3 regions of the Promicromonospora noduliphila genome follow, and region 3 is predicted to be linked to each of the others. Evidence: riboswitches for the same ligand, from Rfam matches in the RefSeq annotation. Region 3 holds a riboswitch; each other region holds the start of a gene.

Region 1 (4,241 bases), 350 kb from region 3:
CCGGGGCGGGCGAGCTCCTGGTGGACGGCCTGGCCGTCGGCGTCTGCGGCACCGACCGGGAGATCGCCGCCGGTGAGTACGGCTGGGCCCCGCCGGGGCGCGAGCGGCTGGTCCTGGGGCACGAGTCGCTCGGGCGCGTGCGCTCGGCGCCGGAGGACGCGGGCTTCGTGCCGGGGGACCTCGTGGTCGGCGTCGTGCGCCGCCCCGACCCCGAACCGTGCGGGGCCTGCGCGCGCGGGCAGTTCGACATGTGCCGCAACGGTCGCTACACGGAGCGCGGGATCAAGGCGATCGACGGGTTCGCCGCCGAGCGGTGGACCGTCGAGACCGAGTACGCCGTCCGCCTCGACCTGGCCCTCGCCGAGGTGGGCGTGCTGCTCGAGCCGGCCACCGTCGTCGCCAAGGCCTGGGAGCAGGTCGAGCTGGTCGGACGGCGGGCCTGGTTCGAGCCGCGGACGGCGCTGGTGACCGGGGCCGGTCCGATCGGCCTGCTGGCCGCGCTGATCGGCGTGCAGCGCGGCCTTCAGGTGCACGTCCTGGACCGGGTCGCCGACGGGCCGAAGCCCGAGCTCGTCGCGGAGCTCGGGGCCGAGTACCACACGCGGCCCGTCGTCGACGTCGCCCGCGCCGTCGAGCCGGACGTGGTGATCGAGGCGACCGGCGCGAGCCAGGTCGTGCTCGACGCGCTGTCCGCGACCGGGAGCTACGGCGTCACGTGCCTGACCGGCGTCACGTCGGCCGGACGCCGGATCTCGTTCGACGCCGGGGCGCTGAACCGCGAGATCGTGCTGGAGAACGACGCCGTGATCGGCTCGGTGAACGCCAACCTGGCGCACTACCGCTCCGCCGCGGAGATCCTGGCCCGGGCCGACGTCGGCTGGCTGGGTCGCCTGGTGACCCGCCGGGTGCCGCTCGACGACGCCGTGGAGGCGTTCGCGAGCGACTCCGGCGGGATCAGGACCGTCCTGGAGCTCTGAGGACAGGCCCGGCCCGGAACAAGCCGGGCCCGGGACACCAGACGTCGGGCCGCGGGCCGGGCCGTCGGTGCCTCAGCCCCGGGCGTCCCGCCAGGCGATCCAGTCCTTCGCGGTGGACAGGTCGTAGTCCGGTCCGCTCACCTCCACCGTGAACAGCGTGGCGCCGGCGGCCACGAGGGCGTCGCCCGTCGCGGCGGGCGGTCCGCTCGCCTCGGCCGAACGCTCCACCAGCGCGGCGGTGTCCCGGCCGACGGCGGCGCCGTGCTCGTCGAGGATCGCGGACTTCCTGGTGAGGGTCGACGCGCCGCCGAACGAGTGCCAGATGTCGGCGTGCTCCGCCACGATCCGCAGGGTCTTGCGCACCCCGCCGCCACCGATCAAGAGCGGGATCTCGCGTGTGGGCGCCGGGTTGCCCGCCGCGAGACGGGCCTTGATGCGCGGCACGGCGTCGGCCAGGCTCGCGATGCGCGACCCCGCGGTGCCGAACTCGTAGCCGAACCGGTCGTAGTCGCGCCGGAACCAGCCGGCGCCCAGGCCGAGGATGAGGCGCCCGCCGGACATGTGGTCGACGGTTCGCGCCATGTCGGCCAGCAGGTCGGGGTTGCGGTACCCGATGCCCGTCACCAGCGTGCCGATCTCGACACGCTCGGTCTGCTCGGCCCAGGCGCCGAGCATGGTCCAGGACTCGAAGTGCTTGCCGTCGAGATCGCCGTGCAGCGGGAAGAAGTGGTCCCAGTTGAAGACGATGTCCGCGCCGGCATCCTCGGCGCGGAGCACCGCGTCCCGGATGGCGCGGTACTCGGCGTGCTCGGGCTGGATCTGGATACCGATGCGAATCGGGCGCTCTGTCATATTTGCAGCCTACGACCCACGCCCGCGCTCCACGCCGTCGTGCCACGGCGCTGGGCCACGACGTCCCGACGTCGCCACGCGCACCGACGTCGCCACGCGCACGACGTCGTCACGCACACGACGTACGGCGCGACACACGACGTACGGCGCGACACACGGCGGCCCGACGCCGCGGCCCGGCCTGGTAGCCTCGGCGGCACGTGACACGGGGTGCCCTGTCCGGGCTGAGACCACACCCGTCGAACCTGATCCAGATCATGCTGGCGAAGGGATGTCCACCGTGACTTCTGCTGTCCCCATTTCCACCTCCACCGCGCCCGCCGACGGCGCCCCGCCCGCCGACGGCGCCCCACCCCGCCCCTTCACAACCGAGGCATGGGAACACATCGCCCCCTGGCGCGAGGCGGTGGAGCGCATGCCGTTCGTCCGGGCGCTCGCCGACGGCTCGCTGCCCGCCGAGTCCTTCGCGTTCTACCTCGGCCAGGACGCCGCCTACCTGCGCGAGTACTCCCGGGTCCTGGCCCGCGCGGCACAGGCCGCGCCCGACGCGGCCACGCAGGGTTTTCTCGCGCGCTCGTCCGTCACGGCGCTGGAGGTGGAGACGGCGCTGCACCGCGACTGGCTGGGCGCGCACGCCGGGCTCGACCCGCACGACGTCGCCGCCGTCGAGCCGTCGCCGGTCACGGCGGCGTACACGGGCCACCTGCACGCCGCGGCGTCGGGCAGCTACGCGGAGACGGTCGCGGCGCTGCTGCCCTGCTTCTGGCTGTACGCGCACATCGGGAACGTGCTCGTGGACCTGGCCGGACGCCGGCCCGGCGGCCTGGCGGACCATCCGTACGCCGCGTGGATCGGCACGTACGGCGACGCGGGCTTCCAGGAGTCGACCCGCCAGGCCAAGCTCCTGGCCGACGACGCGGCGCGCTGGGTCTCGCCAGAGGAGCGGGCGCGGATGCTGCGCGCGTTCGAGATCTCGTCGGTGCACGAGTACCTCTTCTTCGAGCAGGGCCTCACCCGCCCGGCCTGGCCGACGCCGCCGCGCGCCTGACGCGTGTCGGTCGGGTTCCCACGGGCGCCCCAGGGTCGAGACTATGGGTGACGCCGGCCGACGGCGGCGACCCCGAGGACAGGAGCACCGATGCCGAACTACAGCACCTCCGCCGAGATCGACGCCGCGCCCGAAGCGGTATGGGCGGTCCTGTCCGACGTCGAGCACATGCCCGACTGGACGTCGTCCATGACGTCGGTGGAGATCATTGACGGGCCCAACCCGCCGGACGTCGGCACGCAGGTGCGGATCGAGCAGCCGAGGCTGCCGCTGGCGGTCTGGCTGGTCGACGAGTGGGACCCGCCGCGGCACTTCGCCTGGATCAGCGAGACGCCCGGCATCACCACGCAGGCGGAGCACCTCGTCGAGCCGCTGCCGGACGGCCGCAGCCGGGTCACGCTCGCGATCACGCAGACCGGCGGCCTGGCGTGGCTGCTGGGCCGGCTGCTGATGGGCCGCACGCGGCGGTACGTCGACACCGAGCTCGCCGGGTTGAGGGCTCGCGTGACACAGCGGGGCTGAGGCGGCGACGGTTCCGGCGTCCGTAGTCCGGCCGGCCGGGACCACGCCGTCGTCGGCCAAGGCGGGCCGGGCTTGGGCGGGCCGGGCGTGCAGGCGGGCCGGGCGTGCAGGCGGGCCGGGCGTGCAGGCGGGCCGGGCACGCAGGCGGGCTCAGGCCCGCGTCGCCACCGCGAACACCCGGCGGAACGCCAGCGGCGTGCCGTACGGGCGCTCGGGGTAGGCCGCGCGCAGCGCCGCCCCGAGCTCCTCCTCGAACCGCGCGCGCAGCGCGGGATCCTTGGCCTCCAGCGCCTGGAGCGTGGGCTGGGCACCCGTGGCCGCGATCCAGCGCAGCACCGGGTCCGGGCCGTGCAGCAGGTGCGTGTAGGTGGTCTCCCAGGCGTCCACCGTCCAGCCCGGTCGGGCCAGCAGGTCCAGGTACTCGGCAGGGTCGGCGGTGGCCCGCCGCTCGACCGGCCCCACGACGTCGGCGTACGGCTCCCGGGCGGCGACCTCCCGCAGCAGGACGTGGCTGGGTGCGTCGTGGTTGCCCGGCACCTGGAAGGCGAACGTCTGCGCCGCCCGGTCGGCGAGCGTGGTCAGCAGCTCGCGGTGCCCCGGCACCCACTGGAGCGCGGCGTTGCTGATGACCAGGTCCGCCGTGCGGTCGTCGGTGCTGAGGTCGGCGAGCACGTACTCGGTGGCCGGGTCGGCGGCGCGCGCCTGCTCGATCATCGCGGGGGAGGCGTCCACCCCGGTCACGCGGGCCGCCGGCCAGCGGGCACGGAGCACGGCCGTGAGGTGCCCGGGCCCGCAGCCCAGGTCGACGATCGTGGCGGGCGACCCGGGCACGCGCGCGACCA
Region 2 (4,241 bases), 2.0 Mb from region 3:
GTGGCCTGATCGCCGCGCCGATCGCCGCCTGGCTGGTGCGGCTCGTGCCGGCGCGCGTCCTGGGCTCGCTCGTGGGCGGTGTCATCGTGCTCACCAACACCCGCACGCTGCTCAACAGCGACTGGATCGCCGCCCCCGAGGGTGTGGCCGTTGCGGTGTACGCGGTGATCTGGGTCGGCTGGGCGGCCGCCGTCGTCTGGTCCGTGCTGGCGCACCGCCGGAACAAGGCCGCTGAGGCCGCCGAGGCCAAGGCCGAGGTCGAGGCGGCGCCGAAGCCGCAGGAGCCGGAGGCCGATAGCGTGTCGGCATGACGTCCGACCGGGTAGCCGTGATCACCGTCTCCGACCGCTGCGCACGTGGCGAGGCCGAGGACCGGTCCGGTCCGACGGCGGTGTGGCTCCTGCAGCAGGCCGGCCTCACGGAGGTGGTCACGCACCTGGTGCCCGACGGCGTCGGGCCCGTTCGTGACGTGCTGCGCACCGCGCTGGACGACGGCGCGCGGCTGGTCCTCACCACGGGCGGCACGGGGATCACGCCGCGCGACCTCACGCCGGAGGGTACGCGCGAGGTGCTCGACTACGAGGTCCCCGGGGTCGCCGAGGCCGTCCGGCAGCGGGGCATTGCCGCCGGGGTGCCCACCGCGGCGATGTCCAGGGGGCTGGCCGGCGTGGCCAGCGCCGCCGACGGCACGCGCGCGTTCGTCGTGAACCTGCCCGGGTCGTCCGGCGGTGTACGGGACGGGATCGAGGTGGTGCTGACGCTCTGGCCGCACGTGCGGTCACAGCTCGACGGCGGGGACCACTGACTTCTTCGGCGTGGTCGCGGCCGCTGCGGCGACATGGGTTGTGGGCGCGAGAACTACGCCCACAACCAGGGAAAGCTAGCCGCCCGCGAACGGCGGGAGCACGTCGACCGTGACCCCGTCGGGCACTGCCGCCTCGTCCGACGTCGCCCGGGCGCCCGCGACCAGCAGCGCGCACTTCGGCAGCACGGCGCCCAGGGCCGGGTGGGCCGCGGTGAGGGTGCTGCGGAGGCCCGCGACCGACGTCGGGCCGCTGAGCTGTTCTGTGGCGCGCCCGGCGGCCTCCCGCGCGCCCGCGAAGTAGCGGACCGTGATCATTCCGCGCGCACCCAGTCGCCCGACTTGCCGCCGGTCTTGCGCTCCAGCCGCACGTCGGCGAGCGAGACGGACTTGTCCAGGCCCTTGACCATGTCGACGACGGCGAGGCCCGCGACGGCCACCGCCGTGAGGGCCTCCATCTCGACGCCCGTGCGGTCGGCGGTGCGGACGGTCGCGGTGACGGCGACGCCGTCGTCGGTCACCTCGAGGTCCACCGCCGCGCCGTGCACGCCGATCACGTGGGCCAGCGGCAGGAGCTCCGGCGTCTTCTTGGCCGCGGCGATACCCGCGATGCGCGCCACCGCAAGCACGTCGCCCTTGGGCACCGCGCCGTCGCGCAGCGCCTGCACGACGGCGGAGGAGCAGCGGACCGTGCCCGACGCCGTCGCGGAGCGGACGGTCGGCTGCTTGGCGGTGACGTCGACCATGCGGGCCTGGCCGCGGTCGTCGAGGTGCGTGAAGCTCACGGGCCTCAGCCTATGCGCTCGTGGTCAGGGGGCCGTCGTCGCGCTGCGATGGTGGGACCACGGCCTGCGAGATCTCGCGGCGGCCGTCGGCCGCGATCCCGGCAGCCGGGATCCCGGCAGCCCCGGTCCCGGCGACGCTGCCGGGCGGACGGGCCTCAGCGGGCGACGCGCCCCGAGAACCGCATGGCCGCCTTGTGCGCGCCCTTGGCGGCCAGCCGCTTGGCGAAGACGGCGGTGCCCGCGGCGACCGCCGCGAACACGGTCGCCTGCACCAGGTCGAGCTCCGGGTCGTCCGCCTTGCTCGGGGCGTCCTTGCCGGTGACGCCCTTCCAGATCATGCTGACCGCCTTCTGCGCGACCCAGCCGGCCGCGAGCGTCAGGGCAAGAGTGCCGACCTTCTCGGCGAGTGTCTGTTCCGTCTCAGTCTGGGCCACCTCCACACCGTAGCCCCCGACGGCCGACTAGGCTGCATGGAAACGACAGGGGAGCGCCCCGACGGCGCTGAGAGTGCGGAGAACCGCAGACCCTTGAACCTGATCCGGGTCACACCGGCGGAGGAAGTCGGAGGCACGATGTTGCGTCTTTGTGGTACCCACCGCGGCACCGTTCATGCGGGAGCCGTCACCGGAGCGCTCTCGGCGGCGCTGCTGCTCACCGGGTGTTCCGCCGGGCCGGACGGCGGTGCCGGGACCGGCGGGGACGACCCGTCGGCGTCGGGCACGGTGACGCTGGTGACCCATGACTCCTGGGCGCTCGACGAGAAGCTGGTCGACCGCTTCGAGGAGCGGTCCGGCCTGACCGTCGAGGTCAGTGCGGCGGGTGACGCCGGGGCCCTGGTCAACCAGCTCGTGCTGACCAAGGACGCCCCGCTCGGGGACGCCGTGTTCGGCATCGACAACACGTTCGCCTCGCGCGCGCTCGACGCCGGGGTGGTCGAGGAGTACACGCCCGAGAACCTCCCCGAGGGCGCCGAGCAGGTCGGCGGGGCGCTGACCCCGGTCGACCAGGGCGACGTCTGCGTCAACGCGGACGAGGCGTGGTTCGACCAGGCCGGCCTCGAGGTGCCGACGACGCTGGAGGACCTGGCCGACCCGCGGTACCGGGACCTGCTCGTGGTGACCAACCCGGCGACGTCGTCCCCGGGGCTCGCGTTCCTGCTGGCGACGATCGGGGCGTTCGGCGAGGACGGGTTCGAGGACTACTGGGCCTCGCTCGTGGACAACGGCGTCAAGGTGGCCGACTCCTGGGAGGACGCGTACTACGTGGACTTCTCGGGCGCCGGGGAGGGCGGCGAGCGGCCGCTCGCGCTGTCGTACGCGACGTCGCCCGCGTTCACGGTGAGCGAGGACGGCTCGGAGTCCACCACGAGCGCCCTGCTGGAGACCTGCTTCCGGCAGGTCGAGTACGCGGGCGTCCTGGCCGGGACGGATAACCCCGAGGGCGCCAAGGAGCTGGTGGACTTCCTGCTCACCCAGGACGTCCAGGCCGCGCTGCCGGAGTCGATGTACATGTACCCGGCCGACTCCTCTGTGCCGCTGCCCGGGGACTGGCAGAAGTTCGCGCCCCAGGCCGAGGCGCCGTTCGAGGTGGACCCGGCCGACGTGAGCGAGCACCGGGACGAGTGGATCGAGCGGTGGACCGCAACGGTGGTCGGCTGAGGGGCGGGCTGCGGCCGGCGCCGCTGCTCTGGGGGGCGGCGGTCGCCGTCCCCCTCGCCTTCCTCACCGTTTTCTTCGCGTGGCCGGTGGCCGCGCTCGTGGTCCGCGGCTTCGTGCCTGACGGCGTGCTCGACCTCACCGGGTTCACCGAGGTGCTGTCCCGGCCGCGCACGTGGCGGCTCGTCGGGCTCACCCTGACCCAGGCGGCCCTGGGCACGGCCTTCTCGGTGCTGCTCGGCCTGCCGCTCGCGCACCTGCTGTACCGGCGGTCGTTCCCGGGGCGCGGCCTGGTGCGCGGGCTCGTGACGGTGCCGTTCGTGCTGCCCGCCGTGGTGGTGGGCGTCGCGTTCCGTGCGCTGTTCGCGCCGGGCGGCACCCTCGGGTTCCTGGGGCTGGAGGAGTCGCTGGCCGGGATCGTCGTCGCGCTGGTGTTCTTCAACGTGGCGGTGGTGGTGCGGACCGTCGGCGGGCTGTGGGAGCGGCTCGACCCGCGGGCCGAGGAGGCCGCCGCATCGCTCGGTGCCGGCCCCGCGCGGGTCTTTCGGACCGTGACGCTGCCGTCCCTCGCGCCCGCCGTCGTGTCGGCCGCCTCGGTCGTGTTCCTGTTCTGCGCCACCGCGTTCGGGGTGGTGCTCGTGCTCGGCGGCGTGCGGTACGGGACCATCGAGACCGAGATCTGGACCCGCACCACGCAGTTCCTGGACCTGCGGTCCGCGTCGGTGCTGTCGATCCTGCAGCTCGTGGTCATCACCGGTGCCCTGATCCTGTCCGCGCGGGCCCGACGGCGGCGCGAGGCCGCGCTGCACCTCGTCTCGTCGGGTCGCGCGGCGCGGGCGCTGTCCTGGCGCTCGCCGGGCGACGTGGCGACGGCGCTGGTCGGTGCGGCGATCGTCGGCGGGGTCATCGTGCTCCCGCTGGCCGGGCTGGTCGCCCGGTCGTTCCGGGAGCCGGACGGGTCCTGGGGGCCGGGGAACTACGTGGCGCTCGGGACCACCG
Region 3 (4,241 bases):
AGGTTCGGCGTGACGAGGTCGGCCAGCGGCACCAGCTCGTCGCGCAGCACCGCCTCGGCGTCGGGCGCGAGGAGACGGTCGCCCGAGGTCGCGACCATCACCGGGTCCAGCACCACGAACGGCGCGCGCCCGGCGGACCGCAGCTCGCGCAGGGCGGCCGCTATCGCGCGGGCGATCTCGGCGTCCGTCGTCATGCCGATCTTCACGGCGTCCACCGCGACGTCGGCGAACAGCGTCTCGAGCTGCGCGGTCACCATGTCGGCGGGCACCGGCAGCACGCGCGTCACGCCGGTCGTCGACTGCGCGGTCAGGCCGGTGAGCACCGCGCACCCGTAGCCGCCGAGCGCGGCGAAGGTCTTCAGGTCGGCCTGGATGCCCGCACCGCCGGACGGGTCCGAGCCGGCGATCGTCAGCGCGACTACCGGGTGGCCGCTCGGGCGGACACCGCTCACGAGGCCGGTCCTGCCGTCACGCCGGACCGCATACCGGCGTGGTCACCACGCGTGCGGCCGCCCGCCCGTACCGCGTCCCAGGCACGTGCGATCTCCCGCGCGGACGCCGCCGGGTCCGGCCTGCCGCACACCGCGGAGACGACGGCGCTGCCGACCGCGCCGGCGTCGTGCACGGCCGGGACGTCGGCGGCGCGCAGCCCGCCGATCGCCACGCACGGCAGGGGCGTCGCAGCCGCGACGACGGCGAGCCGCGCGAAGCCGATCGCCGGGCGCGCGTCGGTCTTGGACAGGGTGGGCCGCACCGGCCCGACGCCGAGCAGGTCGACCGTGCCCGGCGGGAGGTCGGCCGTCGCGCGCGCCTCCTCGGGCGTGCTCACGCTGAGCCCGAGGTGCCGTCCCGGGCCGAGCAGCCGCCGCGCGGAGACGGGGTCCAGGTCGTTCTGGCCCACGTGGGCGCCGTCGGCGTCGATGACGAGCGCCACGTCCACCCGGTCGTTGACGACGAGCGGCACCCCGAGCGGGCGCAGCAGGGTGACCAGGGCGTGCCCGAGGTCCACCAGCTCGCGTGTGGTCGCCCCCGGGTCGCGGAGCTGGACGGCGGTCACGCCGCCGGCGACCGCGGCGTCGACGGTCGCGACGACGCCCGCCGGGCCGCCGCACTGCGCGGTGTCGGTGACGAGGTAGACGGACGGGTCGAGGCGGGGCCGGGCGTTCATGCGTCGGCCCGCGCGGACTCGTGCGCGCCGTCGCCGGCCACCTCGGCAGCGGCCCTGTCCGAGACCTCGCCAGCGGCAAGCCCGGCAGTCCCGGCGCCCTCGCCAGCGGCCGACTCGACGGTGACACCACCGCCGTACCCCACCGCGTCCGGGTCGACGTCGAAGACCCGGTCGATCAGCTCCACGGCGAAGCTGCCCGGCGCGGGCGAGTTCGTGAGGTCGGCGGCGACGCAGAGCCACGCCGTCGCGGCGGTGGCGGCGAGCAGGCGGTCCTCGGTCACGGCCGCACAGGCCGCCACCAGGGCGCCGAGCGCGCAGCCGACCCCGGTGACCCGCGTCATCAGCGACGTGCCCGCCTGGACGCGGACCACCCGTTCGCCGTCGGTCACCAGGTCGGTCGCGCCGCTGACGGCGATCACCGCGCCGGACGACCGGGCGAGGCCGAGCGCGACGCCCCGTACGCCGTCCGGCGTGTCGAGGGAGTCCACGCCGCGGCCGCCGGCGCCGCCGGCGAGGGCCTGGATCTCGGAGGCGTTGCCGCGCACGACGGCGGGGCCGCGCGCCAGGAGCTCGGCGGCGAGCCGGGTGCGCAGCGGTAGCGCGCCGATGGCTACCGGGTCGAGCACCCACGGCACGCCCGCCGCGGTGGCGCCGTCGACGGCGGCCCGCATGCCGTCGGCCTGGCCGCCCTCGACCGTGCCGAGGTTGATCAGGAGGCCGCCCGCTGCGCCCGCCATGACGGGCGCCTCCTCGGGGTCGGCGACCATGGCGGGCGCCGCACCCGCCGCGAGCAGCAGGTTCGCGGTGAAGTTGGTGACCACGACGTTGGTCACGCAGTGCACAAGGGGTGAGGTGCTGCGCACCGCTGTGACGACCGACGCGACGGCGTCGGGCAAGGCTGAACCCATGAGGCGTTCCCTTCGCTAGCACTACCTAGATCAGGTTCCACGGGTACGTCTCAGCCGGGCCATCGCCCGGCGCCCCGCGCCAATGGGCACCACCATAGGCCGACGGCGGCGGTGTTCGAAACCGTCTCCGGGCGGCCGTCAGGCTCCTCGTGGGCCGGGCTGGGCCGGCTCCGCCCCGCACTGCAGCCCGTCCACGAGCAGGTCGACCATGCGCCGGCCGTGCTCCGGCTCCTCGTCGTCCATGGGCAGGGACAGCTTGGACACGGCGTACAGGAGGTCCTTGGGGCTGGCGACGGCGCGGATCTCACCGGCGTCGACCGCCGCGTCGAGCAGCGCACCGACGGCGGGGCCGAGCCGCCCGATGAAGTAGCCCGGCAGGGCGTCGAACGCCGGGTCGCCCGAGTGCAGGGCCGAGGCGAGCCCGCGCTTGGTGACGAGGAACTCGGTGTACCGCTGCAGCCACTTCTCCAGGGCCACCACCGGCTCGTGCTTCCCCGCCAGGACGGGGGCTGCGTCGGCGCAGGCGTCCACCTCGTTCTGGAACACGGCCTTGACCAGGTCGGAGCGCTTGGGGAAGTGCCGGTACAGGGTGCCGACGCCGACGCCGGCCAGGTCGGCGATCTCCTTCGCGGGAGCGTCGACGCCCGACGTGCCGAAGGTGGCCTTCGCGGCGTCGAGCAGCGCGTCGATGTTGCGCTGCGCGTCGGCGCGCAGCGGGCGCTGCGCTGTGTTCTGGGTCACGTCACTCCATCCCTTGCTATCCGGAACGGCTTTCCATATAGTTCTGGAAGAGCGTTCCGCTTAGTTCCAGAGTACGGCATAGCGCGGGCGCCGACCAGACCTCGACCCCAGGAGGAGCCATGCAGTACCGCACACTCGGTAGGACCGGGATCAGGGTCAGCCCCTACGCGCTGGGCGCGATGATGTTCGGCGCGATCGGCAACCCCGACCACGAGGAATCGATCAAGATCATCCACAAGGCCCTCGACGCGGGCATCAACTTCATCGACACGGCCGACGCCTACTCGCACGGTGAGTCCGAGGAGATCGTGGGCAAGGCGCTCAAGGGGCGGCGCGACGATGTCGTGCTGGCCACCAAGGTCAACCTGCCCATGGGCGACGACCCCAACCGGCGCGGGAACTCCCGCCGCTGGATCATCGCGGAGGTCGAGAACTCGCTGCGCCGCCTGGGCACCGACTACATCGACCTGTACCAGGTCCACCGGCCCGACCCGGACACGGACGTCGAGGACACGCTCGCCGCCCTGACCTACCTGATCAACTCGGGCAAGGTGCGGGCCATCGGATCGTCCTCGACGCCCGCCGTCGACATCGTCCAGGCGCAGTGGGTCGCCGAGCGGCGCGGTCTGGAGCGCTTCCGTACCGAGCAGCCCCCGTACTCGATCCTGAACCGCGGGATCGAGCGCGACGTGCTGCCGGCCGTCCAGCAGTACGGCATGGGCGCCCTGGTGTGGAGCCCGCTGGCCGGCGGGCTGCTCACGGGCCGGTACCGCAAGGGCCAGGACGCCGACACCCACCGGGCGCGGTACGGCTTCGAGCACCTGCGCGACGAGCGCCGCCTCGACGTGGTCGAGCAGCTCATCCCCGTCGCCCAGGACGCGGGGATGCCGCTGAACCACCTCGCCATGGCGTTCGCCATCGCCCACCCGGGCGTCACCTCCGCGATCATCGGCCCGCGCACCATGGAGCACCTCGACAGCGCGCTCGCCGGCGCCGAGGTGACCCTGACCGACGACGTCCTCGACCGGATCGACGCCATCGTGCCGCCCGGCACCGACGTCGGCCGCCTCGACATGGCCTACGACCCGCCCGCGATCTACCAGGCGGCGCTGCGCCGTCGGCCCGCGGACGAGCGCGCGGCGGCGTGACCGCGCTGCCCCACACCAGGCGCGCCGACCGCGCCGCGTCGCACCAGGCGCCCTGACGGCGCCGCCTCGCACCAGGCGCCCTGACGGCGCCGCCTCGCACCACCCAGACGGACAAGGACCTGTCATGACACACAAGCAGCAGCCCATCGGAACCGGGTTCACCGCGGCCTCCACGGTCGACGACGTGCTCGCGGGCATCGACCTGACCGGCAAGAACGTCGTCATCACCGCCGGCCACTCCGGGCTCGGCCTCGTGGCGACGCGTGCGCTGAGCCG

What was found. Region 3 has a riboswitch for thiamine pyrophosphate ahead of thiM (hydroxyethylthiazole kinase). Riboswitches for the same ligand answer to the same signal wherever they lie in the genome.
Region 1: it holds a riboswitch for thiamine pyrophosphate, as region 3 does, so the genes downstream of both, AC0QU1_RS14980 (TenA family protein) here and thiM (hydroxyethylthiazole kinase) in region 3, are expected to answer to the same signal.
Region 2: it holds a riboswitch for thiamine pyrophosphate, as region 3 does, so the genes downstream of both, AC0QU1_RS25055 (thiamine ABC transporter substrate-binding protein) here and thiM (hydroxyethylthiazole kinase) in region 3, are expected to answer to the same signal.

What each region holds. Positions count from the first base shown of each region.
Region 1 is NZ_CM167806.1:3,403,161-3,407,401, reverse strand. It holds gene AC0QU1_RS14990 (glucose 1-dehydrogenase) at 1-977, shown strand, start outside; gene AC0QU1_RS14985 (LLM class F420-dependent oxidoreductase) at 1,050-1,829, opposite strand; TPP riboswitch at 2,026-2,118, shown strand; gene AC0QU1_RS14980 (TenA family protein) at 2,110-2,877, shown strand; gene AC0QU1_RS14975 (SRPBCC family protein) at 2,968-3,399, shown strand; gene AC0QU1_RS14970 (methyltransferase domain-containing protein) at 3,550-4,241, opposite strand, start outside.
Region 2 is NZ_CM167806.1:5,739,519-5,743,759, reverse strand. It holds gene AC0QU1_RS25080 (sulfite exporter TauE/SafE family protein) at 1-311, shown strand, start outside; gene AC0QU1_RS25075 (MogA/MoaB family molybdenum cofactor biosynthesis protein) at 308-805, shown strand; gene AC0QU1_RS25070 (MoaD/ThiS family protein) at 881-1,120, opposite strand; gene moaC (cyclic pyranopterin monophosphate synthase MoaC) at 1,117-1,587, opposite strand; gene AC0QU1_RS25060 (DUF4235 domain-containing protein) at 1,743-2,021, opposite strand; TPP riboswitch at 2,059-2,164, shown strand; gene AC0QU1_RS25055 (thiamine ABC transporter substrate-binding protein) at 2,160-3,245, shown strand; gene AC0QU1_RS25050 (ABC transporter permease) at 3,221-4,241, shown strand, end outside.
Region 3 is NZ_CM167806.1:3,751,228-3,755,468, reverse strand. It holds gene thiD (bifunctional hydroxymethylpyrimidine kinase/phosphomethylpyrimidine kinase) at 1-452, opposite strand, end outside; gene thiE (thiamine phosphate synthase) at 449-1,168, opposite strand; gene thiM (hydroxyethylthiazole kinase) at 1,165-2,076, opposite strand; TPP riboswitch at 2,066-2,163, opposite strand; gene AC0QU1_RS16480 (TetR/AcrR family transcriptional regulator) at 2,215-2,817, opposite strand; gene AC0QU1_RS16475 (aldo/keto reductase) at 2,937-3,965, shown strand; gene AC0QU1_RS16470 (SDR family NAD(P)-dependent oxidoreductase) at 4,090-4,241, shown strand, end outside.